3 regions of the Microbacterium pygmaeum genome follow, and region 3 is predicted to be linked to each of the others. Evidence: predicted binding sites of a transcription regulator. Region 3 holds the regulator's gene; each other region holds the start of a gene.
The links. The regulator HrcA, encoded in region 3, represses chaperone genes, less so after heat shock. The targets are predictions, from matches to a motif close to TTNGCACTCGNNNNNNNCGAGTGCNAA.
Positions count from the first base shown of each region.

Region 1 (10,392 bases), 910 kb from region 3:
GCACGTTTCCGCGTCACGTTCCATGCTCGACTGGGTGGAGGTCGGCCGACGGCCGCTCGTCGTCTCCTCGCGGTACGCGCAGGAGATGGCGGCGCTTCGTCCCGGCACCCTGGCACTGTACGACCCCGAGGATCTTCCCCGCCGAGTGGCTGAGGCGTGGCTGCGGCCGGAGCTGACATCCTTGGCCTCCGGCACTGGCCTCAGCCCCTCGCTCGTCGATGTGGCGGAGCGGTACCGGCTGTGGTGGGCCGGCCTGGTGCATCGATGACCGGAGCGCAGGGCCGAGCGCTGCCGGGCAACCGATGGGATCTGCTCGAGGGCGAGCTGCCCCCGGAGCCGCCGATGATCTCGGTCATCGTCGCGCACTACCGCCAGCCGGAGCAGCTCGCACGAACCCTGCGAGCGCTCTCGCGACAGGATCATCCCGCGAGCCGCACGGAGGTCATCGTCGCAGACGACGGCTCGCCGGAGCCTCCGACCGTTCCTCCCGGAGTGCGGCTCGTCCGACAGGATGACGCCGGGTTCCGACTCGCCGCGGTGCGCAATCTCGGCGCCGCAGCGGCCGTCGGCGACGTGCTCGTCTTCCTGGACGCAGACACCACGCCGGAGCCGAGCTTCCTCCGCGAACTCAGCCGCCTTCCGGCTCTCGCGCCGGATTGCGTCACTGTCGGGCTTCGTCGTCATGCCGACCTGTCGGGGGTGCCGATCCATGCCGCGATCGAACGGGCCGCGCCCGAGCATGAACTGCCCGCGCCGGACTGGCTGTCGCGTGCCTACCGCGATTCCCGAGACCTGCTGGAGGTGGACGCGAGGAGCTACCGGTTCGTCATCGGCGCCGTCCTGGCCTGCTCGAGCAGTCTGTTCGACGAGGTCGGCGGGTTCGACGAGTCGTTCACGTCGTACGGCGGCGAGGACTGGGAATGGGCGTACCGCGCCTGGGTCCGGGGAGCGCTGCTGGCGCACGTTCCGACGGCCGTCGCGTGGCACGACGGTCCGGACGCGGCCGGCAGAAAGACGGATGACGCTTCCAAGAACGACGAGGCGATCCGGCTGTCGGATCTGATTCCGGTGCCCGGCTCGCGTGGGATCGGAAGGCGCAGCGGCAAGGTGGATGTCGCAGTCATCGGGCCATCTCGGACGCACACCGCCGGCCAGGCGTTCGTCTGCGTCGACGGCGTTCTGGCAGCCCTGCCGGGCGCGGAGTTCGTCACGGACTCTTCTGAGCATTCCTGGGCCGGCCGCCTCGACCGTGTGCGCCTCCGGCTGGAGATCCTCCACCCGTTCGTGGTGGACAGAGGAGAACTGCGCGATCAGATCACCCGGGTCGAGAGGGAGGATCTGGGTGAACTGCTCCTCGTGGACACCGCCGGGACGGAACTGCTGCGCATCGTCGTGACGCGCGCCGCAGCACGCAATCGACGGTGGGGCTGCAGCGACCTCTTCCCGGGCGTGACAGTGACCGCGGGGCGGATGCACGCGATGTCCGGCGAGGTCGACGTGGAGGCCTACCTCGGCGGCTGGCCGTGACCCATGGGTCGGAGGCGGGTCGGACCCTGCTGCATGTGAGCTGTCAACCCCTCAGCCGGCACGTGCCTGCCGGGCGATGCTGAAGTTGATCACCGACGAAGGGTATGCAGACATGACCGATCCTCGACTGCCCCACGAGAAGCACTCGGATGATGCTGTCGCCGATGACGCGCCGCCGACGGATGCGGTGACCGACGACGTGCGCGAGGATGCGGCTCAGGCCGAGTCCGGGGACGGGGATGACTTCCCCGACCGGCCGGCGTTGACTCACCCCTGACGGCCCCGGAGCGGCCGCGAGGCCGTCGGACAGCGCGGCATCCGTTCGATCAGCCCGTCTGTCTCTGCTGCAGCAGCGGGCATTCGAACGGGTCGCGCTCACCGAGTCCGACCCGGTTGATGTAGCGGACGACGATGCCGTACGACTGCCACAACCCCGTCTCGGTGTACGTCACACCGCGCTCGCGACAGTAGGCCTCGATGATCGTGGACGCTGCTCGCAAGTGCGGCCGCGGCATCGACGGGAACAGATGGTGCTCGATCTGGTAGTTGAGGCCGCCCATGGCGGTGTCCAGCAGCCGGCTGCCGCGGATGTTGCGACTCATGAGCACCTGCCGGCGCAGGAAGTCGATCTTCACGTCCGCGGGAACGATGGGCATGCCCTTGTGGTTTGGCGCGAACGCCATGCCCATGTACACGCCGAAGAGGCCGAGCTGGACCCCGAGGAAAGCGAAGGCGATTCCGGGGGAGAGGACCAGGAACACCAGCACGAGGAAGCCCACGATCCGCACGGTGAGGAACGCGATCTCCGCCGGTCGGCGTCGCATCGGCTCGCGTGAGATCACACGGTGCACGCCGGATGCGTGGAGCGACAGGCCCTCCAGCAACAGGATGGGGAAGAAGAACAGCCCCTGATGCGCCATCAGCCACCCCAGTGGGCCGCTGCGTCGTCTCGCTGCCTGATCGGGCGTGAACGAGATCACCGGCAGCTCGATGTCGGGATCGGAGTCGATCTTGTTCGGGTTGGCATGGTGCCTGGTGTGCTTGTGCTGCCACCAGCCGTAGCTCATTCCGACCAGGAGATTGCCGATCACGAGTGAGGTCCAGTCGTTCCATCTGCCGGACCGGAAGATCTGGCGATGCGCTGCGTCGTGGCCGAGCATGGCGATCTGTGTGAACACGACCGCGAACACGGCGGCTGTGACCAGCTGCCACCACGAATCGCCGATCCAGATGAAGACGAGCACCATCCCCGCGAGCACGAGGGGGGCGGCGAGCAGCTTCGTCCAGTAGTAGCCGTAGCGCCGACGCATGAGCCCACTGGCGGTCACCGTCTGCGCCAACGCTGTGAAGTCGTTCGCGAGTTTCGGAGTGGTCGATCGGACGGGTCGAATCGCGGATCCGCGGAGTGTGTCGGCCATCGGTGACCCCTTCGTCGTTGGCGAGACGAATGTGTCTCGCGGGAACGACGGGGTCCCGGTCATCCATTGGTGACTCTACTCCGCACGGGAGCGTCGAGGGTTGGCGCGGGCGAAGTTGCACCCAGCGTGATGTCCCGCGCTCCTCATGCCCCCCAGCAGAGGAAACGCGGGACACCCCGAGCCTCACGTGAATGGGCTCGAGGGTCACGGCCCGCGTCGGAAACTGAACGTTGTCCGTCGCAGGATGCCGACATAGGATCGCCCCAACCCAACCCCGGTCCTGTCGGCCGGACCTTGCGTCGCCCCCTGGGGTGACTTCACATCGCGCTCCCTCTCACCTTCGGGTGGGAGGGAGCGTCACTTCGCGAGGACGGCCTGCCCCGCGCATACTCGCCCCGGTTTGGCAAGCGTCCCGAGAACTCATCTTCGGCCGGTAGAAAGTACACGCCCGTCCGTGGCCGCGCTCCGCAGATCTGTGCACGCGGCCGGCATTCGAAGGAGTTCCCTTGTCCGCTGCGCACCCCCGCCCGCTGCCGTATCCGCTCGGCGTCAGCTTCGTCGACGGTTCCGTCAACTTCGCGATCTACTCGGAGACGGCGGATGCCGTATACGTGTGCACGTTCGACGAAGCGGGCGCCGAGACCCGGATCCCGCTGACCGAACGGGCCGGGCACGTCTTCTACGGGTTCGTGCCGGACGCGGAAGTGGGCACCCGCTACGGCATTCGCGTGGACGGACCGTGGGAGCCTGAGCGCGGCCTGAGGCACAACGTCCACAAACTGCTCCTCGACCCGCATGCCACCGCGATCGAAGGCGAGTACTCATGGTCGCAAGCCGTCTTCGCGCACGACATGGGCAACCCGGAGCTGCGCAACGACGAAGACTCCGCGGCATCCGTCCCCCGCTGCGTGATCACCGACCCCGCCTTCGACTGGGGCGATGATGCGTCGCCATCGATCCCTCTGGCGGAGACCGTGATCTATGAGACGCATGTGAAGGGATTCACCAAGCTGCACCCGGACATCCCAGAGCACCTCCGCGGCACGTACGCGGGGTTGGCCGAGCCGGCATCGATCGAATACCTGAAGGACCTGGGCGTCACTGCGATCGAGCTGCTTCCGGTGCACCAGTTCGTGCAGGACAGCCACCTCGAGGAGAAGGGCCTGCGCAATTACTGGGGCTACAACTCCATCGGCTTCTTCGCTCCCCACGGCGACTACGCCGCTGCCGGCGACGGCGGCGGACAGGTCGCCGAGTTCAAGGGGCTCGTGAAGGCGCTGCACGCGGCCGGACTCGAGGTGATCCTCGATGTGGTCTACAACCACACAGCCGAGGGCAATCACATGGGCCCGACGCTGTCGTTCAAAGGCATCGACAATGAGGCCTACTACCGCCTCGTCGAGGGCGACGAGGCCAACTACTTCGACACGACCGGAACAGGGAACAGCCTCAATGTGGGGCACCCCGCCGCACTCGGGCTGATCATGGACTCCCTCCGGTACTGGGTGACAGAGATGCACGTCGACGGGTTCCGATTCGATCTCGCCACCACGCTGACGCGACAGGGCGGCGATGCCGAATTGCACAGCGCCTTCCTGACCCTGATCCAGCAGGACCCCGTGCTCGCCCCCGTCAAGATGATCGCCGAGCCGTGGGACACGGCCGGCTACCAGGTGGGCGGTTTCCCCGCCGACTGGTCCGAATGGAACGGGAAGTTCCGTGACGATGTCCGTGACTTCTGGAACGGGAAGGATGCCGTGCTCGGCACGGTCTCGCAGCGCATTCTGGGCTCCCCGGACGTCTACGAGGCGGATCGCCGCTCCCCGCTCTCGAGCGTGAACTTCATCACGGCGCACGACGGGTTCACGCTGGCCGACCTGACCTCGTACAACGACAAGCACAACGCCGCCAACGGAGAAGACAACAACGACGGGGAGAGCGACAACAAGTCCTCGAACGGGGGAGCGGAGGGCCCCACCGAGGACGAAGCGGTCAACGCACGACGGGACCGCAAACGCCGTAACCTCCTCGCAACCCTGCTGCTGTCAGCCGGTGTGCCGATGATCCTGGGTGGGGATGAGATGGGTCGTACGCAGGGCGGTAACAACAACGCCTACTGCCAGGACAACGAGATCTCATGGTTCGACTGGAAGCACGCCGATCAGAGCCTGCGCGACTTCACGAAGGCGCTGCTCGCGCTGCGCCGAGACAACCTGGCGCTCCGGCCGACCTGGTTCCGTCAGGCCGCGGACGCCGAGGACGCGCAGGACACCGTCAGCGTCGTTCGATCAGATGGAGAGGAGTTCGCTGCCGAGGATTGGGACAACCCCGACGCCCGGTCGATCGCGTTCCTCCTGCAGCATCCGGGGGCGGACTCCTTCGCGCTCCTGATCAACGCCGCCGAGAACGGCGTGGAGTTCAGCGTTCCCTCCGCTCCCGGTCAGGAGTGGGAGCTCGCCCTGTCCAGCGATGAGGCGCAGACGGTTTCCGGAGAAGTCTCGACGCTCACCGTGATGGAGGCATCGTTCACATTGCTCCGGTCGCGTCATGCGACCGCGCTGGGATCGCACGACGAATCCCAGGTGTGAAGTCTCCTTGAGGCGTGGGCGGACGCCCCACGACCTCCGCTGGGAGTGTATGTACCTTGACGTGTACGTACACTTTGCGGTACCCTTCAAGCATGGATGAACTCCTCGTCGCGATCGGCGATCCTCACCGCCGCACGTTCCTGGACGCGCTCAGTCGTCGGCCAGCAACGGTGAACGAACTGGCCGAACTCGTGCCCATAGCGCGGCCGGGTGTGTCTCGGCACCTTCGGATCCTTCGGGAGGCAGGACTCGTCGACGTCCTTGCGGACGGTCAACGGCGGATCTATTCGCTGCGTACCGATCCCCTCGTCGAGCTGGATGACTGGCTGGCGCCGTATCGAGAGGTGTGGATGCAGCGGATCGACGCCCTGCACACAGAAATCAGCAGGGGCAAGAAGAACGAAAGGTCGAAGAGATGAGTGCACAAGTGCTGCTCGGTCAGCTGCGTGAGGAGAACGGTCTGGGAGTGGTCCGCGTCGAAGACGTGTACGCGACCGGTATCGACGATCTGTGGGATGCGATCACGGATCCTGAACGACTTGCGCACTGGATCGCGGAGGTCGACGGTGACCTGCGTGTCGGCGGCGAGTTCCGTGCCACCTTCACCAGCGGGTGGACCGGCACCGGGGTGGTCGAAGTCTGCGCGGCGCCACGTCTCCTCCGTGTGCGCACGCAGCGGCCCGGGGAGCCCGCAACCGTGATGGAAGCGCAGCTCAGCCCGGACGGCGCCGGCACGAGGCTCATCATCGAGGAGCGAGGGCTGCCCCTCGCCGAGTACGCCGATCATGGCGCTGGGTGGCAGGCCCACGCAGAAGACCTGCACGCGCACGTCAACGGGACGGAACCGACGGACTGGGTGCAGCGCTGGCGTGAACTCAGCTCCGCCTACTTCGCGCTGGCGGGCCGCTGAGCGCTGACATGGAAGCTCTCGAGCACACCTTCTCGACCGTCCTCGTCGGTGACATGGGTCCGCACCGGTGGACCTGCGCGATCGTGGAGGGCTCCCCGGAGATCCTCGGGACCGGCAAAGCCGTGAGGGTCCGGGCAGACATCGACGGCGTCATCACGCTGACCTCACTGCTGCCCTATCGCGGTCGGCACATGCTTCCGGTCAAGCAGGCAATTCTGAATGAGATCGGCAAGACCGCGGGCGACACCGTGCGGGTCACGATCATCGGCGCGTGAGTCGCGCGCTCGGTTGCGGGGCCCGGCGCCGGGCGCCGACGCTTGACGTTGTCTCTGGCGTACTCCGGCATCGTCTGGTGCGCACACCACCGCCGGCTGTTTCCAGCGATTTCTCAGATTCAGGGACTTAGCACTCAAGTCATGTGAGTGCTAATCTTTCTGTAGTTGAGTCATGGGGACTCAACTCTGAGAGACTGGAAGGAATCATCATCATGGCAGTGACTCTTGACCCCTTCGCCGAGCTCGACCGACTCGCGTCTGGCCTGCTCGGAGCCCGCCCCGGACCGCGGGTGATGCCGGTTGATCTCTACCGGGACGCTGATCGCTATGTCCTGAACGCTGATCTGCCGGGCGTGGACCCGGGGACGGTTGATGTCGATGTCGACGGTCAACTGCTGACCATTCGTGCGCAGCGCACCGCAGACACCGGACACGTCGGGAAGTGGCTGGTTCAGGAACGCCCGGGCGGCAGCTACCTGCGCCAGTTCAGTATCGGGGAAGGCGTGGACATCACAGGCATCTCCGCCAGCTACGACAACGGTGTCCTCAGTGTGGTGCTCCCCGTGAGCGAGAAGGCCAAGCCGCGGAAGATCGAAGTACACGCCGCATCGGCGAGCACTGATTCCCAGAAGACGCTGACCAGCTGACGCGGCTGCGCGACTCAGGAAGATGGTGTCCGCACACCCGCGTCACCAGGAACCCCCGAACGGTCGCCTCGGTTGGCTGTCCTTTGTTCAGCGGACGCCCCTCCGTTGAACGGCAGAACCCCCGACCGCTGGGGAGGGTCGGGGGTTCTCTTCCACTACGCGCCACCGGGCGCTGGGGTCTCGGTGTTTTCGCTGCAGCGGGTTCTGCCACGCACAACTCTATGTTTTCGCTGTGCGCACGTCTGTCCCCCGAACGGTGGACAAGACCGTTCGCGGGAATCCGTTCCACACATGCCTCCGAACGACTCCTCAGTGTGCGGTCTCCTCCAGCGCGGAGGGGCGCTCTCGGGGGAACGGCGGGAGGCCGCACACTCATGAGAACCCTCGGTGGATGCGCTTATCCGAATGCGCGTAGATGCCACCGATGATCCGGTCTGCCATCCGGCGACAGATGATCTCATCGACGTGGCCCCGGTCGAAGCCAGTCGCGATCACCTGCCCGTTGTCCGCGCGAAGATCCCACTCCTGAGTGTGCGCCTCTTTGTGAAGTTGCCTGAAGGCCGGGCGCATTCCCAGCCCCGGCCCTGCGGAGAAGTGTTGCTGAATCTGAAAGAGCACTTGATCAGGAATGGAGAACCCGCGAAGAGTGGACGCGACGGCGGGAGTCGAACCGCGCTGAGGAGATCTGACTGAGCCACATAGCCGCGAAAACCGCGGAATTCCGCGGATCTCGAGGTCTCATCGATGCCGATGAGTCACGCCCAATCTCGAGAAGTGTGGGCAAAATGTGGGCAGAAAGTGGGCATTCGAGCGAACGTCTCATCAACGGTGTGGTTGGTGGAACGAAGTCTCGATGGTGTGCACGTGAAGCGGGTCGATGATCTTGGTGCGATTCGACGAGCACGCGGCTCATCTGCGACGCGTTCGTGCGCATCCTCGTCGGTAGGGCTCGGATATCGCATGGTCAGCGTGCGATAGACATTGACGATCGTTACGAGGTTCGCTTCTTTGCGGTATCGCGCCATGCCGCGATCAGGCCGCGCTGACTATTCGACTTTTGGGCTGCCTCAATAGCGTCGCGCAGCCTCTCGTCAGGCTCCAGAGCCTCGAGTTCGGCGTAGTACTGGTCGCGGTAGTGAACTTGTGTGTTCCGGTAAGCCGTCGCCGCTTCTGCCGCCCTAACGAGCTGCTCGGCGAGCGCGCGCTGGTGTTCTGCGATCTCCCGCTGCTTCGGAGAGGGCTTTCCGCCGGCCGGAGTAGTCGACCGAACGTGCCCGATCCGGCGCTGAGCGTTCGCCGCGATGGTAGAGGCAAGCGGCACCGGACGCACTCGCTAGCTGTATTTCCCCGTGACGTTGTGAACGGGTGAGGTAGGCGAAGACCTCCGGGAAGGATGTGGGTTACCACACTCGCATCCTGACCACGGAGGTCTTCGTGACTCACGCTAACGCGCCCTTGACGCCGATGGGGCGTCGTCGTTTGGTTGTTCTCGTCGTGGATCGGGGCTGGTCGTTGCGGCGGGCGGCGGAGCGGTTCCAGTGCTCGCCGGCGACGGCGAAGCGATGGGTGGACCGGTATCGGGCCGGTCTGCCGTTGACGGATCGCAGCTCGCGCCCCACGTCGTCGCCGAACCGGTTGCCGCGGAAGACGGAGCGGCGGATCGTGTCGTTACGGTTCACCCGCCGCTGGGGTCCGCACCGGATCGCGTATCACCTGCGACTGCACCGCTCGACGGTCGGCCGGGTGCTCGACCGGTATCGGATGCCGAAGCTCGTGACCGTCGACCAAGCCATCGGCCTCTCCGTCCGCAAGCCACCGCCGAAACGCTACGAGGTGGCAGCACCGGGCCAGCTGGTGCACGTGGACGTGAAGAAGCAGGGCCGGATCCCTGACGGCGGCGGGTGGCGGGCCCACGGGCGTGGATCAACGCAAGACCGCCACGCCGGGGTCGCGAGAGATCGTGCCGCTCGCCAAGGCGCTGCGGGCTCCCGCGGTTACCGATACTTGCACCACGCCGTCGACGACCACTCGAGGGTCGCGTACTCGGAGATCCTCGACGACGAACGCAAGGAGACCGCCGCCGCGTTCTGGATCCGTGCGAACGCGTTCTTCGCCGACCTCGGCGTGACCGTCACCGCCGTGATGACAGACAACGGCGCCTGCTACCGATCGCACGCGTTCGCGGCCGCGCTGGGCGCGAACGTGAAACATAAGTGGACCAAGCCCTATCGGCCGCAGACCAACGGGAAAGTCGAGCGCTTCAACCGCACCCTCGCCACCGAATGGGCCTACGCGAAGCCCTATACCGGCGAGACCGAACGAGAAGCCGCTTACGAGACCTGGCTGCATCACTACAATCACCACAGACCCCACACCGGCATCGGCGGAAAGACCCCCTCAGAACGCGTTCACAACGTCACGGGGAAATACAGCTAGCGAACAGTCGCCAGCGCCCGTAAGGCGGTTCCCATCTGACACAGCATCAGAGCCTCGCGATCGCACGACGTACTGCTTCTTTGAGACGCTTTCGTGCGCTCCCGTCATGTCCTGTTTGAAGATGATGAGGAGCCCATGATGAAGCATTCACTCCAGTCCGAGCTGGCGGCCGCCGACCCGATAGGTCACGGCGAAGACGCGAGACTTAGAGCTCTGGTGCGCAGCACGGCTGTGGGGGTGCAAGCCGAAGTCGCGAGTGACTCGCCTTCGTCCGCGCCATTGTGGAAACGTCGCCGTACGCTGATTCCCCTTAGCATCGCAGGGATGGTCGCTCTGACAGGAGCGGCCGTGGTGATCCCGCTCAACCAATTCGGAATTGACGGCATGCTGGTCGACGCCGACGCGCTGATCCCAATCACCTACACGACGGACACAGGCATTGAGGTGAGCTGCCGATACGGCGTCTACTACGGCGATCCGGCTGATCGCACGGAATCAGACAAGCAGCTCGCCACATTCGTGGCAAACCACGACTGGACTGATATCGGTCAGGGCGTCTACGAGCACGCGATCGCCAACCCGTTCGTTCCC
Region 1 is NZ_LT629692.1:3,447,602-3,457,993, reverse strand. Features, by position in the region: gene BLT19_RS16535 (glycosyltransferase family protein) at 1-268, shown strand, start outside; gene BLT19_RS16530 (glycosyltransferase family 2 protein) at 265-1,527, shown strand; gene BLT19_RS17810 (hypothetical protein) at 1,640-1,804, shown strand; gene BLT19_RS16520 (fatty acid desaturase family protein) at 1,854-2,945, opposite strand; gene glgX (glycogen debranching protein GlgX) at 3,452-5,533, shown strand; gene BLT19_RS16510 (ArsR/SmtB family transcription factor) at 5,626-5,952, shown strand; gene BLT19_RS16505 (SRPBCC family protein) at 5,949-6,443, shown strand; gene BLT19_RS16500 (DUF1905 domain-containing protein) at 6,452-6,718, shown strand; gene BLT19_RS16495 (Hsp20/alpha crystallin family protein) at 6,931-7,365, shown strand; gene BLT19_RS16485 (hypothetical protein) at 8,357-8,695, opposite strand; gene BLT19_RS16480 (IS481 family transposase) at 8,800-9,801, shown strand; gene BLT19_RS16475 (hypothetical protein) at 10,126-10,392, shown strand, end outside.
Region 1: BLT19_RS16495 (Hsp20/alpha crystallin family protein) is a predicted target of HrcA. The motif match lies at 6,846-6,872, and genes of this name have one in related genera.

Region 2 (10,392 bases), 980 kb from region 3:
GAACGCTGGGCGCCGACGGCGTCTGAACCCCCGCGCCGACACGAACGGAGAGCGGATGCCGCGAGGCATCCGCTCTCCGTTTCGTTCTGCCGAGCTCCCTCCGTCACGCGCAACGCGAAGGGCCCCGGATGCCGAAGCATCCGGGGCCCTTCCGACAAGCGCAGGAACTAGTTGATGCGCTCGTGCGTGTTGTCGGCCTTGTACTGGAAGATACCGATCGTCGCTTCGGTCGGGTCGCCCGCGTCGTCGAACGCGACGCCACCGGAGTAGCCGTCGTAGTCGGCGACGCCGCCACCGTTGATGATCTCGGCGCACGCCTCGAACGAGTCGCACTTCTCACCGTCGCCGGAACCGCCGGAGACTTCCTGCAGCTTCTCGGCGATGTCAGCGGCGTCGGTCGAACCGGCGGCCAGCGAAGCCAGGGCGAGCAGGATCACGGCGTCATAGGACTCCGCTGCGTACGAGAAGTCCTCGAGGTCCGAGTTGCCCTCAGCGGTCCAGGCGTCGTTCAGGCGCTCCTGGAAGTCGTCCGCGAGCACGGGTCCGGGCGTGGTGCCCTTGGCGCCCTCGAGGCTGACCGACACGTCGGTGCCCCACTGCTTGAGGTTTCCGTCGACCAGGTAGAAGTTCTCGGCGGACTGGCCGGCATTCACCAGCAGCGGCGCGATGGTCGCGAACTGGTCGAACGTGATCAGCACGATCGCGTCCGGGTTCGCAGCCGTCACGGTCGCGACCTGCGCGTCGAACGAGGTGTCGCCGTCGTTGTAGGACGCGTCGGCGACGACGGTTCCACCGGAAGCCTCGAAGACCTCCTTGACGACACCGTACAGACCGGTGCCGTAGGCGTCGTTCTGGTAGATGATCGCGATGTTCTTGTGACCGTCCTCGGCGACCAGGTTGCCGAGCACCTCACCCTGCAGCAGGTCGCTGGGAGCGGTGCGCCAGTAGAGGTTGTTGTCATCCCACGTCGTGAAGTCCGGCGAGGTGTTCGCGGGCGAGAAGGTGATGATGCCCTCGGAGACGTTGCTGTCGAGGAACAGCTTCGACACACCCGACGACGCCGCGCCGATCATGGCGGAGACGCCTTCGCTCTGGAGCTTCGGGACCGTGGTCTCGAAGGCCTTGTTGTCGGCGTCACCCGAGTCGCCGAACGTGGCGTCGACGGTGATGCCGGCGCCGGCCTCGTTGACCTCGTTCACGGCCAGCTGCACGCCGGCTTCCTCGGGCGGGCCGAGGAAGGCGAGGCTGCCGGTCTGAGGCAGAACGGTGCCGATCTTGAGGGTGAGTTCCTCGCTCGGACCGGAGGAGGTGGAGGGGTCTGCCGTGCCGCCGCCGCCGGAACATCCGGCCAAGACGAGCGCGCTGACTCCGGCGACGGCGATACCGCCGATCACCGTCCGCAGGCGCGAGCGGGAGGCGTTGCCTCGGGAAAAGACGCTCATGGTGCTCCTTGCTGTGTATGAACGCGGGCAGACTCGGGCGCCTGTCCAGTGCACTAAACCTAAACCGGTAGCGGTCTCGCGAATGTTGCCGTTCGTTAACGGTTTGTAACGCGACCCAATCGTTACCAACGGAGACGACGCCCGTAATTCGGCGAAGCGGCCCGGAATACCCTTCGCGGGTATAGCGTTTCACTCGGCGACCTACCCCCTAGGGGTATCGAACGGAAGGTGTGGGTGATGGCGGCGATCGACGAGTACCGGGTGACGGGAATGTCCTGCGGACACTGCGAAGCGGCGGTGCGGGGCGAAGTGAGCAAGCTCGCGGGCGTCGAATCGGTGGCTGTGAGCGCAGCCGACGGCATCCTCGTCATCACCTCCGCCGAGCCGCTGCCCGAAGCAGATGTCCTGGCCGCCGTGGACGAGGCGGGGTACGAGGCGGTGCGCTGCTGATGGATGCCGCGGTGCTGCCGAACTCGCGCATCGAGCTCGAGATCGGCGGAATGACCTGCGCCTCCTGCGCGAACCGCATCGAGAAGAAGCTGAACCGGCTCGACGGCGTGACGGCTTCGGTGAACTACGCCACTGAGAAGGCGACCGTGACCGCCCCCGACGGCTTCGATGCCCGACTGCTCATCGACGAGGTCGAGAAGACCGGCTACACCGCCGTCCTTCCGGCTCCCCCGGCAGCCGATCCCTCCAGCGGGCCCGAGCCCGAGGACCGCGAGCTGACATCGCTGCGCCAGCGGCTGATCGGTGCCGTCGTCCTGGCCGTGCCGGTGATCCTGCTCGCGATGATCCCCGTCCTGCAGTTCGAGTACTGGCAGTGGCTTTCGCTCACCCTGGCAGCGCCCGTCGTCGTGTGGGCGGCCTGGCCGTTCCACCGCGCCGCCTGGCTGAACCTGCGCCACGGCGCCGCCACGATGGACACACTCATCTCCATCGGCGTCTCGGCCGCGTTCCTGTGGTCGCTGTACGCCCTCTTCCTCGGAGGCGCGGGCATGCCGGGCATGATGCACGCCTTCGAGTGGACGATCCAGCCCTCCGAGGGCGCGGACGACATCTATCTGGAGGTCGCGGCCGGCGTCACGATGTTCGTGCTGGCGGGCCGGTACTTCGAGCTGCGCTCCAAGCGCCGCGCCGGTGCCGCCCTGCGGGCGCTGCTCGAACTCGGCGCCAAGGACGTGGCCGTCCTGCGCGGTGGCATCGAAACCCGCGTGCCGGTCTCGGCACTGAAGGTCGGCGACGAGTTCGTCGTGCGGCCCGGAGAGAAGATCGCCACCGACGGAGTCGTGGTCTCCGGCACCTCCGCGGTGGACATGTCGATGGTGACCGGCGAATCGGTGCCCGTCGAGGTCGGCGCGAGCGACGCGGTGGTCGGGGCGACGGTCGATGTCGGCGGTCGCCTCGTGGTGCGCGCGACGCGCGTCGGTCAGGACACGCAGCTCGCCCAGATGGCGCGCCTCGTCGAGGAGGCCCAGTCGGGCAAGGCCGACGTGCAGCGTCTCGCCGACCGCATCTCGGGCGTCTTCGTCCCGATCGTGCTGGGAATCGCCGTCCTCACCCTGGCGGCGTGGCTGCTCCTCGGCTTCCCGGCCGCGGCCGCGTTCACCGCCGCCGTCGCGGTCCTGATCATCGCGTGCCCGTGCGCCCTCGGACTCGCGACACCGACCGCGCTGCTGGTCGGAACCGGGCGGGGCGCCCAGTTGGGCATCCTGATCCGCGGACCGGAGGTGCTCGAATCGACCCGCGCCGTCGACACGATCGTCCTCGACAAGACCGGGACGGTGACGACGGGCCGGATGAGCGTGGTCGACGTGATCCTCACCGACGAGCAGGCGGATGCCGCGGCAGCGCGCGCTGAACTGCTGCGCCTCGCCGGGGCGGTGGAGGATGCCTCCGAGCATCCGATCGCCCGCGCCATCGCCGTCACCGCCACGAAGGAGGTCGGCGACCTGCCGCCCGTCGGATCGTTCGCCGCGACGCCCGGGCTGGGTGTCTCGGGAATGGTCGACGGCCACGCGGTCGTCGTGGGGCGTGAATCGCTGTTGGCCGACTGGGCGATCCACCTGCCTCCGGAGCTCGCCTCCGCGAAGGCGGATGCCGAGGCATCCGGCTCCACAGTGGTCCTCGTGGCCTGGGACGGCGCCGCACGCGGCCTGCTCGTCGTGGCGGACGCGATCAAGCCGACGAGCCGGGAGGCGGTCGGCCGATTCCGGGCGCTCGGCCTGGAACCCGTGCTGCTGACCGGCGACAACGAGACGGTCGCCCGCCGCGTCGCGGACGAGGTCGGCATCGACGGGGTCCTGGCCGGCGTGCTTCCCGCCGGCAAGCTCGAGGCGATCCGTGCGCTGCAGTCGAAGGGGCGCGTGGTGGCGATGGTCGGCGACGGCGTCAACGACGCCGCCGCGCTCGCCCAGGCCGACCTCGGCCTGGCGATGGGCACCGGAGCGGATGCGGCGATCGAGGCATCCGACATCACCCTCGTCCGCGGCGATCTGCGCAGCGCCGCCGACGCCGTCCGGCTGTCGCGACGGACGTTCGGCACCATCCGCGTCAACCTGTTCTGGGCGTTCGCGTACAACGTCGCGGCGATCCCGCTGGCGGCGCTCGGCCTGCTCAACCCGATGATCGCCGGTGCGGCGATGGCGCTGTCCAGCGTCTTCGTCGTCGGCAACAGCCTGCGCCTGCGGCGTTTCAAGAGTCTGGAGTCCGCATGACCGATCACGCCTCGCACGGCTACATCACCGAGAAGGACAAGTACCTCAATCGCCTCAAGCGGATCGAGGGCCAGGCCCGCGGCGTGCGCGGCATGGTCGAGGACGAGAAGTACTGCATCGACATCCTCACCCAGATCAGCGCGCTGACCAGCGCGCTGGAGGCCGTCGCGATCGGGCTGCTCGATGACCACCTGCGGCACTGCGTCGTGGACGCGGCGCGCCTGGGCGGCGACGAGGCCGACGCGAAGATCGCCGAGGCGACGGCCGCGATCGCGCGGCTGGTGCGCTAGCCGAAGCCCCGCACACCCCGGCTCCGCGGCACGAACGGGCTCAGACCAGTTCGCCCACGTCCGACACCCCGCGGGCTTTGCGTGCGTGGCGGATCGAGTCGACGGACAGGATCGTCAGCGCCAGCCACACCAGGGCGAACCCGATCCAGCGCGCCGGCGACATCTCCTCGCCGAGGAGCCATGCGCCGATGATGAACTGCAGGATCGGCGCGACGAACTGCAGCAGTCCCATGGTCGTCAGGCTCGATCGTCGGGCTCCGGCCGCGAACAGCAGCAGCGGAATGGCCGTGACGACGCCCACGAGGCTCAGAAGCAGCGTGTGCAGCGGTCCGTTCTGTCCCATCTCCAGGCCCGTGGTCGAGGCGACGACGATCAGCAGGACGCTCGCCACGGGCACCAGCCACGCGGACTCCAGCGTCAAGCCGCTCACGGCGTCCACGGACGGTCCGATGCGCTTCTTGACGAAGCCGTACAGGCCGAACGAGAACGCCAGGCTCAGCGCGATCCAGGGGAACGCGCCGTATCCGATGACGATCACGATGACGGCCGCGGCAGCCAGCCCGAGCGCGAGCCACTGCGTCAGGCGCAGCCGTTCGCGCAGGATGAAGACTCCGAGCAGGACCGTCACGATCGGGTTCATGAAGTACCCGAGGCTGGTCTCGATGATGTGCCCGGTCAGGGCGGCGAGGATGAAGACCTGCCAGTTGATGTAGATGAGGCCACCGGCGAGCGCCGTCCACATCAGCAGTCGCGGCTGCGTGATGATCGCGACGAGGCGACCCCAGCCCCGCAGCACCGTCAGCAGGATGATGCAGAACACCAGCGACAGCAGGATGCGCCACGCGACCAGCTCGAAGGGCCCGACGGGCAGGAGGAGCAGGAAGTAGAGCGGGAGGAATCCCCAGAGGAAGTACGCGCTGAACGCGTAGACCCCGCCGAGGGCGCGCTCTCGCGCCGGATCGGGTGTGCCGGATGCCGCGGCCTGGGCTGCGGATGGATCACGGGTCACTCCCCCAGCGTAGAGCGCGCAACAGGGCCCGGATGCCGAAGCATCCGGGCCCTGTTGGAATGGTGCGCGAAGTCCTAGCGGACGACGACGGCCAGCACGTCGCGAGCCGACAGCACGAGGAACTCGTCAGCGCCGAACTTCACCTCGGTGCCGCCGTACTTGCTGTACAGCACGCGGTCGCCCACGGCGACATCGAGCGGAACACGGTTGCCGTTGTCGTCGATGCGACCGGGGCCGACCGCCACGACCTCGCCCTCCTGGGGCTTCTCCTTGGCGGTGTCCGGGATGACCAGACCGCTCGCGGTGGTCTGCTCTGCCTCGACCTGACGGATGACGATGCGGTCCTCGAGCGGCTTGATGGAAACCGACACGGTCTACCTCTGCTTTCCTTGAAACTTCAAGACTGGATTAGCAAACTCCACCTGAGAGTGCTAATTCCAGTCTAGGGAAGGGCTGGCACTCATGCAACGTGAGTGCCAGAACGTGACGTCCGTCGACGTGCAATCCGATCGCGCGGCCGCTCCGAACAAATCGCACGGGTCCATTTCTGAGAAACCTCCCAGAAACATGGCGTGAGTTGTATCATCGGAGAGCAGCCAGCTTCTACCACTTCATGGGGACGGTAGTCGCATTACAGGACGACGAAGTCTGTCTGCTGCGCGGGGTAACGGGGCCCGCGCAAAGAGTTCGGGGGCTATACGCATGAACGAGCAGTACCACCTTGCGGTCGATGTGGGGACGAGCCGCGTCGCGGCCGCCACAGCCAGACTCGCGGCAGACGGCAGCATCCTCACGACGCCGTTCGCGTTGGGTCGACGCAGCGACAGCGTGTCGACGGTCGTCTTCGTTGCGGAGGACGGACAACTCCTGGTCGGCGATGCCGCTGAGCGCCGCGGTGTCGCGCAGCCGGACCGTCTCATCCGAGAGTTCAAACGAAGCGTGGGCGACGAGATTCCGCTCGTCGTGGCGGGTCGATCGATCCCCGCAGAACAGCTGTACGCGCACACCGTTGCGATGGTCGTGGAGCAGGTCACGGAACGTGAAGGCGCCCGTCCCGACTCGATCACGCTCACGCATCCCGCCACGTGGGGGCCCCATCGGCTGGGCCTCATCCTCGCCGCGCTCGAGGTCGAAGGTGTGGGCGAGGTGGAGCTCATCTCCGAGCCGGAAGCCGCAGCCCGCAGCTACGAGTTCTACCGCCCCCTGGCCGTCGGCCAGACGCTCGCCGTCTACGACCTCGGCGGCGGCACGTTCGACGCCGTCCTTCTCCGCAAGGACGCCTCTGGCGCGTTCGCCCTCGTCGGGAACCCCGTCGGCATCGACAATCTGGGCGGCGCCGACTTCGATGACGCCGTTCTGCGGCACGTGCTGCAGTCCGCGAAGGTCATCGGCCTCGACCCGGCCGATCCCGACACGCGGCTCGCGCTGGCCCAGCTTCGCCGCGAATGCGTCGACGCGAAGGAGGCGCTCTCTTTCGACTCGGATGCCACCATCCCCGTCCTGCTGCCCACGCGCAGCGCGCGTATCCGTCTGACGCGGTCCGAATTCGAGTCGATGATCGATCCGTCGCTCGAGAAGACCATCAACGCGCTCGACGACGCGCTCGAGGAAGGCGGCGTCGACGGCGACGACATCGAGTGCATCCTTCTCATCGGCGGTTCCTCGCGCATCCCACTGGTGACCCAGAAACTCTCCGAGCGCTTCGACCGGCCGACGGCGATCGACGCCGATCCGAAGTCATCCATCGCGCTCGGCGCAGCGCTGACCGGGCTGGTGCGTCACAACGATCGCGATCTCGGCGTGGGGTCGGAGCTGGCGCTCATCGAGCCTGCCGGAGATGCAGCGCTGGAGCTCTTCCAGCCGGCCGGCGCTGTCGCCACCCTCGCCGCGCCCGTCAACGCCGCCGCCCCGAAGACCGGCAAGGTCCACACCCTCGCCCTTGCGGGCGGCGCGGTCCTCATCGCCGGCGCAATCGTGTTCGGAAGCACCTTCACCGCAGGGTCCGGTTTCTTCTTCACGCCGACTGCCAGCACCGTCAAGCCGTTGGTCGACTGGTCGAAGGTGAACCCCACGGTGGCGGCTCCGCCCGCGCCGGCGTCTGCCGTCCCCGGTCCGGTCGCCGAGTCCGCGCCGCAGGAGCAGACTGACAGCCGCTCACCCGCAACGCAGCGTCGCGCGCCGCAGAAGACGACCGAGACGCGCGAGACGACGAACGTCAAGACGATCTCCGACCCGGCCAAGCCGTCGGCGAAGCCGACGCCCTCCAACGACTCGCCGTCACCCAAGCCGACACCGAAGCCGACCCCGAGCGAGACGCAGACCCCGACACCCACAGGCGGGGGCGAGGACACTGACGGCACCAGCACCGACGGGACCACCACCGACGGGACCACCACCGACGGGACCACCACCGACGGGACCACCACCGACGGGACCACCACCGACGGGACCACCACCGACGGGACCACCACCGACGGCACCACCACCGACGGCACCACCACCGACGGGACCACCACCGACGGGACCACCACCGACGGGACCACCACCGACGGGACCACCACCGACGGCAGCGTCGACATCACGAGCGTCGACGTCGATGGCGGCGCTACCGACGTCGACGGCGGATCCGACGTGGACAGCCCTCCAGCGGCGCGCGGGTCCGGGCCCGTCCCCGCTCACCCGGCCGTCTGACCCCTGCGCCTGAGCACCATGCCTACCGCTGCCCGCCCACGGGGCGCCTTCGTCGACGTCACGTACTTCACCGGCGCGAACCTCGCTGCCTCAGCGCTCGATGCGGCGGCCATCGATGCCGGGATCGCTCGCATCGTGATCTCCGGCAACGCTAGGGCAGGAAAGACTGCCGTGCTGCGCCGACTCCAGTTCCTGCTCGACGAGCACGACACGCCTTGGACACTGTTTCGTGCCGACACCGACCTCGAAGCGATGCCGAGTGCGCATGTCCTTCTGGTTGATGACGTGCATCTACTCGACGAGAAGACCTTGCGCCGCATCCGTGCACGGGGAGAGGACCCCAGCACAGGTCTCGTCGTCGCGGGCCGCCCCTGGCCGAAGTCGCAGACACTGACCGACATCACGCGGAGTCTCGAGCGAAGTCAGCCGGCGATCGTTCTGGGGCAGGTGTCCCGATCGGATGTGCTCGACTACCTCGACAGCCATGAACGGCAACTGTCACCCACATGCCTCGATCTCATCCTTCGGCTGACCGGCGGGGTCTCGTGGTTGGTGTCGGCAGCGATCTCCGCACACGACGACCGGGATTGTGCTGATGATCCGACACACGCGTCGCTCGCCGGCATCCTCGAGCAGAGCATCGCCCACAGGATCGATGCCGCCCCGGCCGACCTTCGCCAGACGATCGAGACCTTGAGCTTCGACGCCTATGAAATCCTTCCGACCGGCGAGTCCGATCGAGCTGAGCAGTTGGACGACCTGATCGCGCAGGGCTATTCGGAGGGTCTCCTGCTCCGGAACGGGCAGACTGTGCCGGTCGTGCGTTCGGCGGTCCGCGCGGCGATTCCCACGCGACGGCTGGTCGGCTACATCACGGAGCTGGGGGTCAACGGTGCGGGCATCGGAACCAACGGCGAGTGGCTGACCCAGATCAACGATCGACGACTCGGTGCGGCGCTGGCGGCAAGCGCGGACGCACTGGTGGACTCGGATCCACGCCGTGCCGAGGAGCTGTACGCGCTGGCGGTCAGCGTCGGCACGCCCGCGACAGACGTCGCGGCCAACCGCGCGCGTGCTGCGTGGGCGCGCGGAGATCTCGATTCGGCGGCGCTCCTGGTGGATGCGGCGATGTCGTCCGGCCAGGGCGATGACCCGGCACTTGCCGACACGGGCGCCGCGACATGGTCGGCGCGCGGCATGCTGGAGATGGGAAGCGCGTTCTACCGCGCGATTCCGCCGAGCACGGCGGATGCGCGCACGCGTGCGCTGATCGCGCAGATCGGCGTCGGCCGGAGCGACGCAGGTGCCGATGCCGACATCGACACGGGTGCTGACGTAGCGCCGACGACCGTGCACGTCGCAATGGAGCTCTTGGGACGCGGACTGCGCGCCTCGTTGCGCCACGGATCTGCGGAGGAGGCACTCGCCGACCTCGTACGCGCCTCGCACCTCTACTCGTCTTCGCACAGCTCCGCACCGATTCCAGAGATCCCCGCGGTGATCGCCACGATCGTGGCGATCAATCTGGGTGATCTGACCACCGCCCGATCCGTCATCGAGGCGGCCCTCGAAGCCGGTCAAGGCGGGCAGTGGGCGCGTCCTCGTCTGCTGTTGTGGCGGGCGTGGGTGTCCATGCTGCGGGTGCGGCCGGCCGAGACGCGTGACGCTCTCGCCGATGCGATGCGGATCGCACCGCACCCATCTCCGCGCGACGATCTGATGGTGCAGGCGCTGCAGGTGGCGATCGCCCGGCGCTGGGAGGACACCGCCGCCCTGAAGTCGGCGTGGGACCGCGCCCGGGACTCGCTGCAGCGAATCGACGTCGACCTGTTCACGCTGCATCCGCTCGCTGAGTTCGTCAGTGCTGCCGCACGGCTCGGTGACGACGCAGCCACGGACACGCAGTTCGCGAAGGCGCTCGCGATCGTGGAATCGATCGGGTCGCCGGCGGTGTGGGCGACACAGCTCAGATGGTCGGGTATCCAGCACGGCATCCTCGTGAACCGCCCCGACACTCTCGGCTCGCACGCCCGTGCACTCGTGGAAGCCGCCCCCGTGAGTTCGGTGGCGGCGACGATGGCCAGCGCCGGGAGGACGTGGAGCTCGGTTCTGGCCGGCAGCGCGGACGTCGATGCCGTCGAGAAGGCCGCGCAGGACTTGGCCGCGATCGGGCTCGCGTGGGACGCCGCGCGCCTCGCCGGGTATGGAGCCAACCAGTCATCCGACCGGAAGGTGTCCGCGCG
Region 2 is NZ_LT629692.1:3,524,128-3,534,519, forward strand. Features, by position in the region: gene BLT19_RS16880 (ABC transporter ATP-binding protein) at 1-26, shown strand, start outside; gene BLT19_RS16885 (ABC transporter substrate-binding protein) at 168-1,442, opposite strand; gene BLT19_RS16890 (heavy-metal-associated domain-containing protein) at 1,680-1,892, shown strand; gene BLT19_RS16895 (heavy metal translocating P-type ATPase) at 1,892-4,159, shown strand; gene BLT19_RS16900 (metal-sensitive transcriptional regulator) at 4,156-4,449, shown strand; gene rarD (EamA family transporter RarD) at 4,490-5,458, opposite strand; gene groES (co-chaperone GroES) at 5,533-5,829, opposite strand; gene BLT19_RS16915 (Hsp70 family protein) at 6,161-8,149, shown strand; gene BLT19_RS16920 (LuxR C-terminal-related transcriptional regulator) at 8,168-10,392, shown strand, end outside.
Region 2: groES (co-chaperone GroES) is a predicted target of HrcA. The motif match lies at 5,912-5,938, and genes of this name have one in related genera.

Region 3 (10,392 bases):
GAGTGCGGTGAGGGCCTCGGTCGCCGTGGGCTCCAGGACGAGCATCCGGGATGCGGCGGCCCGTGCGGTCAGCGCTTTCGTGGACACCAGTGGTGACACGTCCGGCAGCCACGCCCGGTGGGCCTGCTTGGCGGCCTCGCGCACGATGCCCGCCCACCGCGCTCGGCCCTTGTCGGCTTTGGCCGCGTCCCAGCGGGAGACGCTGCGCGCAGCCTGCCACGGGATGATCTCATCGACGCCGAGTTCGGTCGCGGCCTGGACGGCCAACTCGTCCCGATCGCCCTTGGCGAGGGCCTGCACCAGCACGAGCCGAGGAGACGGTGGCGGAACGTCGGCCCTGCCGGTGACGCGGACCACGACCTCGCGCGGGCCGACCGCCGTGCACTCGCCGGTCAGCCAGGTGCCCCGCCCGTCCCCCACGGTGACCTCCTCGCCGACGCGCACGCGACGCACGGTCGCCGCGTGGTGCGCCTCCGTCCCGGTGAGCACGACATCGTCGCCGACGCTCGCCGATGCCGGGTGGTCCAGGAGGAAGTGCAGGGGCATCTCAGCTGTTCCGGAAGCGGTCCCGCAGCTTCGCGAACAGTCCCTGGTGGAACTCCGCGAGGCGCGGCGCGGGGGCCTTCGTGCGCTTGGCGAAGTCTTCGATGAGCGCACGCTCCCGAGCATCCAGCCGGGTCGGGGTGACCACGTGCACGCCGACGCGGAGGTCTCCGCGCTGCGTGCCGCGCAGCGGCGTGATGCCGCGGTTCTTGATGGTCAGCACATCACCGCCCTGCACGCCGGCGCGCAGTTCGAGGTCGACGGGGCCGTCCAGTGACTCGATCGTCGTGGTCGTGCCGAGGATCGCGTCCGACATCGATACCTCGAGGGTCGCCAGGAGATCGTCGCCGTCGCGGCTGAACTCCTCGTGCGGCGACACGGTGACCTCGATGTAGAGGTCGCCGTTCGGTCCGCCGGCCGGTCCGACCTCGCCGGAACCGGGCAGCTGCAGGCGCAGGCCGGTCTCGACGCCGGCCGGGATGTCGATCGAGACGGTGCGGCGAGCGCGCACGCGCCCCTGCCCCTGGCAGGTCGCGCACGGGTACGGGATCGTGGTGCCGTAGCCCTGGCACGAACCGCACGGCTGGCTGGTGACGACGTTGCCCAGGAGGCTGCGCACCGTCCGCTGGACGTTTCCGGCGCCGTGGCAGATGTCGCAGGTGACCGGCGAGGTGCCCGGCTGGCAGCACGATCCCTGACACGTCTCGCACAGCACGGCCGTGTCGACGTCGAGGTCCCGATGGACGCCGAACACGACGTCCTTGAGATCGAGGGTGACGCGCACGAGCGCGTCCTGTCCGCGCTCGCGCCGCGACCGCGGGCGTCCCGCCCGTTGTCCGCCGGCGGCGCCGAAGAACGTCTCGAAGATGTCGCCGAAGCCGCCGAAGCCGCCCTGCCCGCCGGCCCCGCCGAACGGGGAATCGCCGCCCATGTCGTAGCGGGCGCGCTGATCCGGATCGCTCAGGACGTCGTACGCGTGCGTGACGAGCTTGAAGCGCTCCGAGGCATCCTCACCGGGATTGACATCCGGGTGCAGTTGACGCGCGAGACGTCGATACGCCTTCTTGATCTCTTCGGAACTCGCGTCGCGAGCGACGCCGAGGACCTCGTAGTGGTCAGCCACAAATCGCCTTCCTGCCCGCGTCGAGCGCGGGATCGTGTGAACACGGATGCCGCGTCAGCGGGCACTCTCGTCGTCGTCGAGCATCCGGGTGAGATAGCGCGCGACGGCACGGACCGCCGCGAAGTTGGTGGGATAGTCCATCCGGGTGGGGCCGAGCAGCCCAACGCGCGCCCGCGAGCCCGTCGCGTCGTAGTCGCTGGCCAGAACCGTTGCCTCGCCGAGCCCGAAGGCGTCGTTCTCGCGCCCGATGCTGGAGGCGAGTCCTTGATCGTCGGCGACCATCTCGCCCATGAGCTTGAGCAGGGTGACCTGCTCCTCGATGGCCTCCAGCAGCGGGTAGATGCTGCCGCGGAAGTCCGATTCGCGGCGGGCGAGGTTGGCCGATCCCGCCATGACGAGGCGGTCCTGACGGAACTCCTCGAGCTCTTCGGCCACGATCCGAGCGATGATCGCCGTGGCCGCCTCGCGCGCCGACGGCGTGCGCTCCTCGGAGCCGAGGTGCTCCTGGACGCGCTGCACCCCCTCGCGGACGGGCAGGCCGACCAGCAGCGCGGCGATGTCGGCGCGCATCCGCGCCAGGTCGTCCTCGTCGAACTCCTCGCGGACGATCGCCAGGCGCTGGGAGACGCGTCCGGTGTCGGTGACGACGATCACCAGCATCCGGCCGCCGCCCAGTTGGACGAGCTCGACGTGGGAGACGTTCGCGCGCGCGAACGACGGGTACTGCACGATCGCGACCTGGCCGGTCAGCTGGGTCAGGGCCCGCACGGTGCGGGCCAGGACGTCGTCCAGATCGGAGGGACCGTCCAGGAACGCCGCGATCGCCGTGCGCTGGGCGGGTGAGAGCGGCCGGACCTCGGCGAGGTGGTCGACGAACACGCGATACCCCTTGTCGGTGGGCACGCGACCCGACGAGGTGTGCGGCGCGGCGATCAGCTCTTCATCCTCGAGGAGTGCCATGTCGTTGCGGATCGTGGCGGCGGAGACCCCGAACGCGTGGCGTTCGACGATCGCCTTGCTGCCGACCGGCTCGCGCGTGTCGACGAAGTCCTGCACGATCGCCCGCAGGACCTGCAGACCCCGATCGGTGACCATCTCGCCTCCTCCGCGCATCGAACCGTTGGCACTCTCACGAACTGAGTGCCAATTCTACCGGATCGGCTCGGACACGGCCGGAGGACGCTCAGTCGGTGAGTGCCCGCACGACCGCATCGGCGAGGAGTCGTCCGCGGAGCGTCAGGACGACGCGACCGCGAACCGCCTCGGCGCCCTCGATCAACCCGTCGGCGATGAGCGCTGCGACCGCGTGCCGCCCTGACCCGAGGAGTTCCGCGGTGGGCAGCCCCTCGCGAATCCGTGTGCGCAGCAGCACGCTCTCGAGCGTGCGCGCGGCCTGGTCGGGCCGCTCGCGCGCGGCACCGGGCGACTCGCCGGCGGCGAGCCGCTGCGCGTAGGCGGCGGGGTGCTTGACGTTCCAGAAGCGCAAGCCGGCGATGTGGCTGTGCGCTCCGGGGCCGTACCCCCACCAGTCGCTGCCCTGCCAGTAGGCGAGGTTGTGCTGCGATCGCTGCGCGGGCGTGCGCGCCCAGTTCGACACCTCATACCAGTCGTAGCCGGCCTCCCCGAGGAGCCCGTCGGCCAGCTCGTACATGTCGGCCTGCAGGTCGTCGTCGGGTGCGGGCACCTCCCCCCGCGAGATCTGGCGGGCGAGCCTCGTGCCCTGCTCGATGATCAGCGCGTAGGCGGAGACGTGATCCGGCGCGAGGCTGATCGCCGTCTCCAGCGATGCTCGCCAGTCGTCGAGGGACTCCCCCGGCGCTCCGTAGATCAGATCGAGGCTCACATCCAGGCCCGCAGTCCGCGCCGCGGCCACCGCGGTGCGGACGTTCGCGGGATCGTGGGTGCGATCCAGGGCCGCCAGGACGTGCGGCACTGCCGACTGCATGCCGATCGACAGGCGGGTGACGCCGGATGCCGCGAGCTCGGCCGCCACCTCATCGGTGACGGTGTCCGGGTTCGCCTCGACGGTGATCTCCGCGCCGACCGCGATCCCGAAGGTCGAGCGGATCCCCTCGAGCATGCGGGCGAGGTCGCCGGCCGGCAGCAGCGTCGGGGTTCCGCCGCCGAAGAACACCGTCCGTGCCGGTCGAAGCGGGCCCGCGACCGACAGGACCCTCCGTGAGAGAGCCACCTCCTGGAGGAGAGTGTCGGCGTACTGGTCCTGTCTGGTGCCACGCAACTCGGTCGCCGTGTACGTGTTGAAGTCGCAGTATCCGCATCGCACGCGGCAGAACGGCACGTGCAGGTAGACGCCGAAGGGTGTCGCCTGGTCGACGGCCACGTCGAGGGAACCGTCGGCCGGTGCGGGCTCGCCGAGCGGGAGTGCGGAGCCCATCAGCGCGTGCTCAAGCCGGCGTCGTGTACAGCGGCGAGATGGCGCGCAGGTAGCGGGTGAACAGCTCTCGTCTGCGTCGACGGACCAGGCCCGGGAAGACGCGGTAGAGAAATGCGGTCGGCGCGTCGAAGGCGCGGACGGTGAACCAGACCTCGTCGTTCTCGTACCACTCGATCATGAACGACTCCTCCCCGCTGACCACGGACCCGCCGACGGTGCCGAGGGCGAAGCCGATGCGACGCGGCTCCTCGACGGCGAAGATCACCCGCAATTCGGCATCAGCCCGCAGTCCTCGCACTCGCCCGGCGACGTGCACCGTGGTTCCCGCTCCGACGTACGGGGTGCCGTCGGAATCGAATCGCTGATCGGCCTCGAGCTTGCTCGGTGCGAGCGGATTGCCCTCCGCGTCGAAGCTGACGCCGGAGTACATCGGACCCGATGCCGGGCGCACGTCGCTGAGCTCCAGTCCCGCGCCGCGCAGGGCGGACCACGACAGCAGTGCGTCTCCAGCCGTGCGGAATCGCGACTCGCCGCTGCCCAGACGCCAGGATTCCTGAGCCGGCAGGCTGCGCTCCGGCGGGTACTGCATCAGATCGGGCGCCTGCGTCGCTCCGACAGCGGCGTAGTCGACCGTCTCGTCCCTGAACGTCCCGCGGCGCATGAGAACCAGCCTACTTGGCGTCCTTTTTCTCGGTATCCCCGGACAGCGCGGCGATGAACGCCTCCTGGGGCACTTCCACGCGGCCGACCATCTTCATGCGCTTCTTGCCCTCCTTCTGCTTCTCCAGCAGCTTGCGCTTGCGGGTGATGTCGCCGCCGTAGCATTTGGCCAAGACGTCCTTGCGCATCGCGCGGATCGACTCGCGCGCGATGATCCGGGCACCGATGGCAGCCTGGATCGGCACCTCGAACTGCTGCCGCGGAATCAGCTTCTTGAGGCGCTCCGTCATGAGCACCCCGTAGGCGTAGGCCTTATCGCGGTGCACGATCGCGCTGAACGCATCGACCGGCTCGCCCTGCAGCAGGATGTCGACCTTGACGAGATCGGCCTCCTGGTCGCCGCTGGGCTCGTAGTCCAGCGATGCGTAGCCGGCGGTCTTGGACTTCAGGTTGTCGAAGAAGTCGAAGACGATCTCGCCGAGCGGCATCGTGTAGCGGATCTCGACCCGGTCCTCGCCGAGATACTCCATCCCCAGCAGGGTGCCGCGCCGGGACTGGCACAGCTCCATGATCGTGCCGACGTAGTCCTTGGGCGCGAGGATCGCGGCCTTGACCATCGGCTCGGTGACGCTGGCGATCTTCGTCCCGGAGGGGAACTCACTCGGATTGGTCACCGTGAAGCTCTTGCGGTCGTCGGTCGTGACCTCGTACGTCACCGACGGCGCGGTCGAGATGAGGTCCAGGCCGAACTCGCGCTCCAGACGCTCCGTCACGATCTCCAGGTGCAGCAGACCGAGGAACCCGCAGCGGAAGCCGAACCCGAGCGCCACCGAGGTCTCCGGCTCGTAGTTCAGTGAGGCATCCGACAGCTTGAGCTTGTCCAGCGCCTCGCGCAGCACCGGGTAGTCGCTGCCGTCGATGGGATACAGACCCGAGAACACCATCGGCTTCGGATCGGTGTAGCCGGGCAGCGCCTCCTTCGAGGGCTTCGCGGCACTGGTGACCGTATCGCCGACCTTGGACTGGCGGACGTCCTTCACGCCGGTGATGAGGTAGCCGACCTCGCCGACGCCGAGGCCCTTGGTCGGTGTGGGCTCCGGCGAGGAGACGCCGATCTCGAGCAGGTCGTGCACGGCGCGGGTGGACATCATCTGGATCCGCTCGCGCGGGCTGAGGGTGCCGTCGATCATGCGGACGTACGTGATGACCCCGCGGTAGGAGTCGTAGACCGAGTCGAAGATCATCGCCCGCGTGGGCGCGGCAGGGTCGCCCTGCGGCGGAGGGATCTGCGCCACGACCTGGTCGAGGAGCTCTTCGACGCCCATGCCGGTCTTGCCGCTGACCCGCAGCACGTCCTCCGGCTTGCCGCCGATGAGGCTCGCGAGTTCGCGGCTGTACTTGTCGGGGTCGGCGGCCGGCAGGTCGATCTTGTTCAGCACGGGGATGATGTGCAGATCGTTCTCGAGCGCCAGGTAGAGGTTGGCCAGGGTCTGCGCCTCGATGCCCTGCGCGGCATCCACCAGCAGGATCGCGCCTTCGCACGCAGCGAGCGACCTGCTCACCTCGTAGGTGAAGTCGACGTGGCCGGGCGTGTCGATCATGTTCAGCGCGTAGGTGTTCGCCGTCCCTGCGCTCACCGAAGGGCCCGCCCACGGCATCCGCACCGCCTGGCTCTTGATCGTGATGCCCCGCTCGCGCTCGATGTCCATGCGATCCAGGTACTGCGCGCGCATATCGCGGTCGGAGACGACGCCGGTGATCTGCAGCATGCGGTCGGCCAGGGTCGACTTGCCGTGGTCGATGTGGGCGATGATGCAGAAGTTGCGGATCTGCTCGGGCGGTGTCGCGGACGGCTCGAGGGGCGTGAGGGCGCGGGGTGACATATCCGGTCGATTCTACGGGCCATATCCTGGGCGAATGGTCGTGCAGGTGGTCATGGTGCACGGCATCCGGACGTCCGCGAGCATGTGGCGCGCGCAGGTCGAGTATCTGCGTGCACGCGGAGCCGGAGTCGTCGCCGTCGATCTGCCCGGGCACGGCAGCCGGATGCGCGAGACATTCACGCTCGCCTCGGCGTTGCAGACGATCGATGAGGCGGTGCGGGATGCCGCGACCCGAGGGCCCGTGGTTCTGGCCGGCCATTCCATGGGCGGGCTCCTGTGCATCGAGTACGCCGGTGGTCGGGAGCCTCCGCCGGTGGACGCGTTCATCGCGGCATCCTGCACATCGATCCCGCGCGGCGCCGGGCTGCACGCCTACCGCGCGCTCACGCGCGGATTCGACGCCCTCCCCGATCGCGGCATGTGGCTCACGGATCGGATGCTCGACCGCATCCTCCCCGACGAGACGCGTCCGGACTTCGGGGCGGGCGGCTACGCCCTGGACGCGCAGCACGTCGCCCTGCGCAGCCTCTCCGCCCTCGACCTGCTCACCGCGCTGCGCCGCATCGAGGTGCCGCTGTGGTTCGTGAACGGGCAATTCGACCAGCTGCGGGTCAACGAGCGCCTCTTCCTCCGGGTGGCCCGGCATGCCGAGCTGATCGTGGTGCCCCGGACCACGCACCACGTGACCGTGATGCGCCCTCGCGTCTTCAACGCGGTCCTCGGCGTGGCACTGGCGACCGTGGGCGGCCGCCAGGCGGGGCAGCCGCGCGATTCCTGATAGACTCGGTGATTGGCTTGCGTGTGGATCGCCTCCGCACGACCGCCGGATGACAGCCCTCTTCTGTTCGCCGGCACTTCATATCAACCACTCCGAACGAAAGACCGACGACAACCGTGGCAAACATCAAGTCGCAGATCAAGCGCAACAAGACCAACGAGAAGGCCAACGAGCGGAACAAGGCCGTCAAGAGCGAGCTGCGCACCGAGGTGCGTCGCACCCGCGAGGCCATCGCCGCGGGCGACAAGGCCGCTGCGGAGGCGTCGCTCGCGAAGGCGACCAAGAAGCTCGACAAGGCCGTCAGCAAGGGCGTCATCCACGAGAACCAGGCCGCGAACCGCAAGTCGGCCATCGCGAAGCAGGTCGCGGCGCTCTGAGCACCGACGCTTCGGAAGCCCGTCCCGAAAGGGACGGGCTTTCGTGTTTCCTAGCCGCCGAACGGCGCTTTGGTGGCGATCACGGTGATCAGTCGCTCGAGCGCGAACACGCTGTCGCGCGAACCGCCCTTCACATCGACGTCCGCTCGCGCAGCCGCCTGGATCGCCATCCCCAGCGTCGCGTCCGACCACCCGACCAGATCTCGGCGCGCACGGTCGACCTGCCAGTCCTTGAGCCCGAGGCGGGCCGCGAGCGCGCCGGAGGACTCCCGATGCCCGGCCACCCGGGCCATGGTGCGCAGCTTCGATGCGATTGCGGCCACCAGCGGCACCGGGTCGGCACCCGAGGAGAGCGCGTGGCGCAGCGCGATCAGCGCATCGCCGTAGCGCCCCGCGATCGCGGTGTCGGCCACAGTGAACGCCGAGGTCTCGACCCGACCGCCGTAATACCGCTCCACCGTCTGCTCGCCGATGTCGCCGGGCACGTCGGAGATCAGCTGCTGGCAGGCCGCCGCGAGTTCGGTCAGATCGTCGGCGAAGGCGGAGACGAGCGTGCGCAGCGCGGCCGGTGCGATGCGCTTGCGTGCGGTGGAGAACTCCCCCGCGGCGAAGTCGAAGCGATCGGAATCGCGCTTGATGGCGGGGCAGGCGATCTCGACTCCCCCGCCCTCCCCTGCGCGGATCGCGTCGAGGAGCTTCTTGCCGCGCACACTCGCGCCGGTATGGCGCAGCACCACGGTGGCACCCTCCTGCGGGTGCGAGAGGTAGGACACCGCCTCGGTCAGGAACGTGTCGGAGCACTTCTCGACGCCACTGACCCGCACGAGCCGCGGCTCGCCGAACAATGACGGCGCCGTGACGCCCAAGAGGGTGCCGGCGGCATAGTCGTCGGCTCGGACGTCGGAGACTTCGAGGCTGGGGTCCTCGGCACGCAAGTACTCGCGCAGGCCCGCGGTCGCGCGCTCGGCGCAGACTTCCTCCGGGCCCGAGATCAGCACGATCGGCGCCGGCTGCGGCGCGCGCCAGGACAGCTGTGGAATCGCGGAGCGCGTCTTGGCGGGCGTGCGTCGCGCGGTCGTGGCCATCCCGTCAGCCTATCGATCGCCTCCGACCCGATCGTCCGCAGCACCCTGCTCGGACTGCTCCGTCGAGACGTTCTCCCGTTCGCGCCAGAGGGCGACGCCGTCGGCGGCGCGCCACACCGCGATCATGCCCTCGCGGTCCGTCCGTGCGATGCGGGCGCCCGCTGCCGACAGCAGCGCGAGTGTTTCGTCCCGAGGGTGCCCGTAGTCGTTGTCGGTGCCGACGGTGATCAGCGCGATCGAGGGATCGATGTCCTGGTAGAACCGTGGATCCTGATCCGCACTGCCGTGATGCGCGACCTTGACGAGGTCGTATGACGGCTCGAGGATCGCGGCGGCACCGAGTGCGCGCTGGGGTGAGGCGGACAGGTCGCCGAGGAAGAGTGATGACGGGATGCCGCCTCCGCCGACCTCGACGATCACACTGGCATCGTTCCCGGCGGGGAAGGCCCCGCTGCGGGGCGGCGGCCACACCACCCGCCAGCGCGCGGTGCCCACGGTGCCGCGCAACCCGCTGGATGCTGCCCGCACCTCGGCTCCGGCTGTCGTGAACGCGTGCAGGAGGGATCCGGCGGCGTCGTCGGGCGCTGGGCCGTGCAGCACCGCATCGGCGCGGCCGATGACAGCGGCGGCTCCCCCGACGTGGTCCAGATCGAAGTGGGTGAGCACCAGCAGGTCTATCCGCTCGATGCCGGCGCGCGCCAGACACGCGGACAGCACCGCGGGATCGGGTCCGGTGTCGATCAGCGCGACCGCCCCTGAGGAACGCAGGAGCACGGCGTCGCCCTGGCCGACATCGCACGCCAGGATCGCCCACTCCGGCGGCAGCGTCCAGCGGCCGGCCACCGACGAGAGCGCCGCACCGCCCAGACCGCCACCGACGACGACGGCGACGATCGTGCCGGCGGTGAGGCGCAGCATCCGTTTCCGCCCGCGGCCGCCCGCCGGCAGCACCAGCAGGATGCCGACCGCGCCGCCGAGACCGGCCAGCGCGATGGCGCCGGCGGGTCCCTCCAGCCAAGCGAGCTGCGCGCCGGGCAGTGCGTTGAAGGTCGCGGCGGTCCCCGCGATCCACGCGGCGGGCAGCCACGCGATCGCCGTCAACCCGGACTGCAGCCACGGCAGCGGTGCGGCCAGGCACGCCGCCAATCCCAGAACGGTGGCGAGCGGCGCCGCAGGTGCGGCCAGGAGGTTGGCCAGGACGCCGTACACGGGCACGGACGGAGTCAGCAGGATCAGGAGCGGTCCGCAGGCCAGTTGCGCGGCGATCGGCACGGCCAGGGCCACCGCGAGCGCGCGCGGCATGCGCCTGGTCATCCCGTCGGCAAGCGGGCGCGCGAGCAGCAGGAGCGATGCGGTCGCGACCGTCGACAGGGCGAAGCCGAGGGAGCCGGACAGCCAGGGGTCGAAGACCAGGAGTGCTGCCACGGCGAGCGCCAGGATCGCCATGCCCACCCCGGTGCGTCCGAGCAGCACACCGAGCATCGCCACGCCGGCCATCGCAGCGGCGCGCACGACACTGGGCTCCGGTGTGACGAGGACGACGAACCC
Region 3 is NZ_LT629692.1:2,540,034-2,550,425, reverse strand. Features, by position in the region: gene BLT19_RS12215 (16S rRNA (uracil(1498)-N(3))-methyltransferase) at 1-546, opposite strand, end outside; gene dnaJ (molecular chaperone DnaJ) at 548-1,666, opposite strand; gene hrcA (heat-inducible transcriptional repressor HrcA) at 1,721-2,761, opposite strand; gene hemW (radical SAM family heme chaperone HemW) at 2,850-4,061, opposite strand; gene BLT19_RS12195 (DUF1990 family protein) at 4,072-4,722, opposite strand; gene lepA (translation elongation factor 4) at 4,733-6,604, opposite strand; gene BLT19_RS12185 (alpha/beta fold hydrolase) at 6,639-7,382, shown strand; gene rpsT (30S ribosomal protein S20) at 7,499-7,759, shown strand; gene holA (DNA polymerase III subunit delta) at 7,810-8,844, opposite strand; gene BLT19_RS12170 (ComEC/Rec2 family competence protein) at 8,854-10,392, opposite strand, start outside.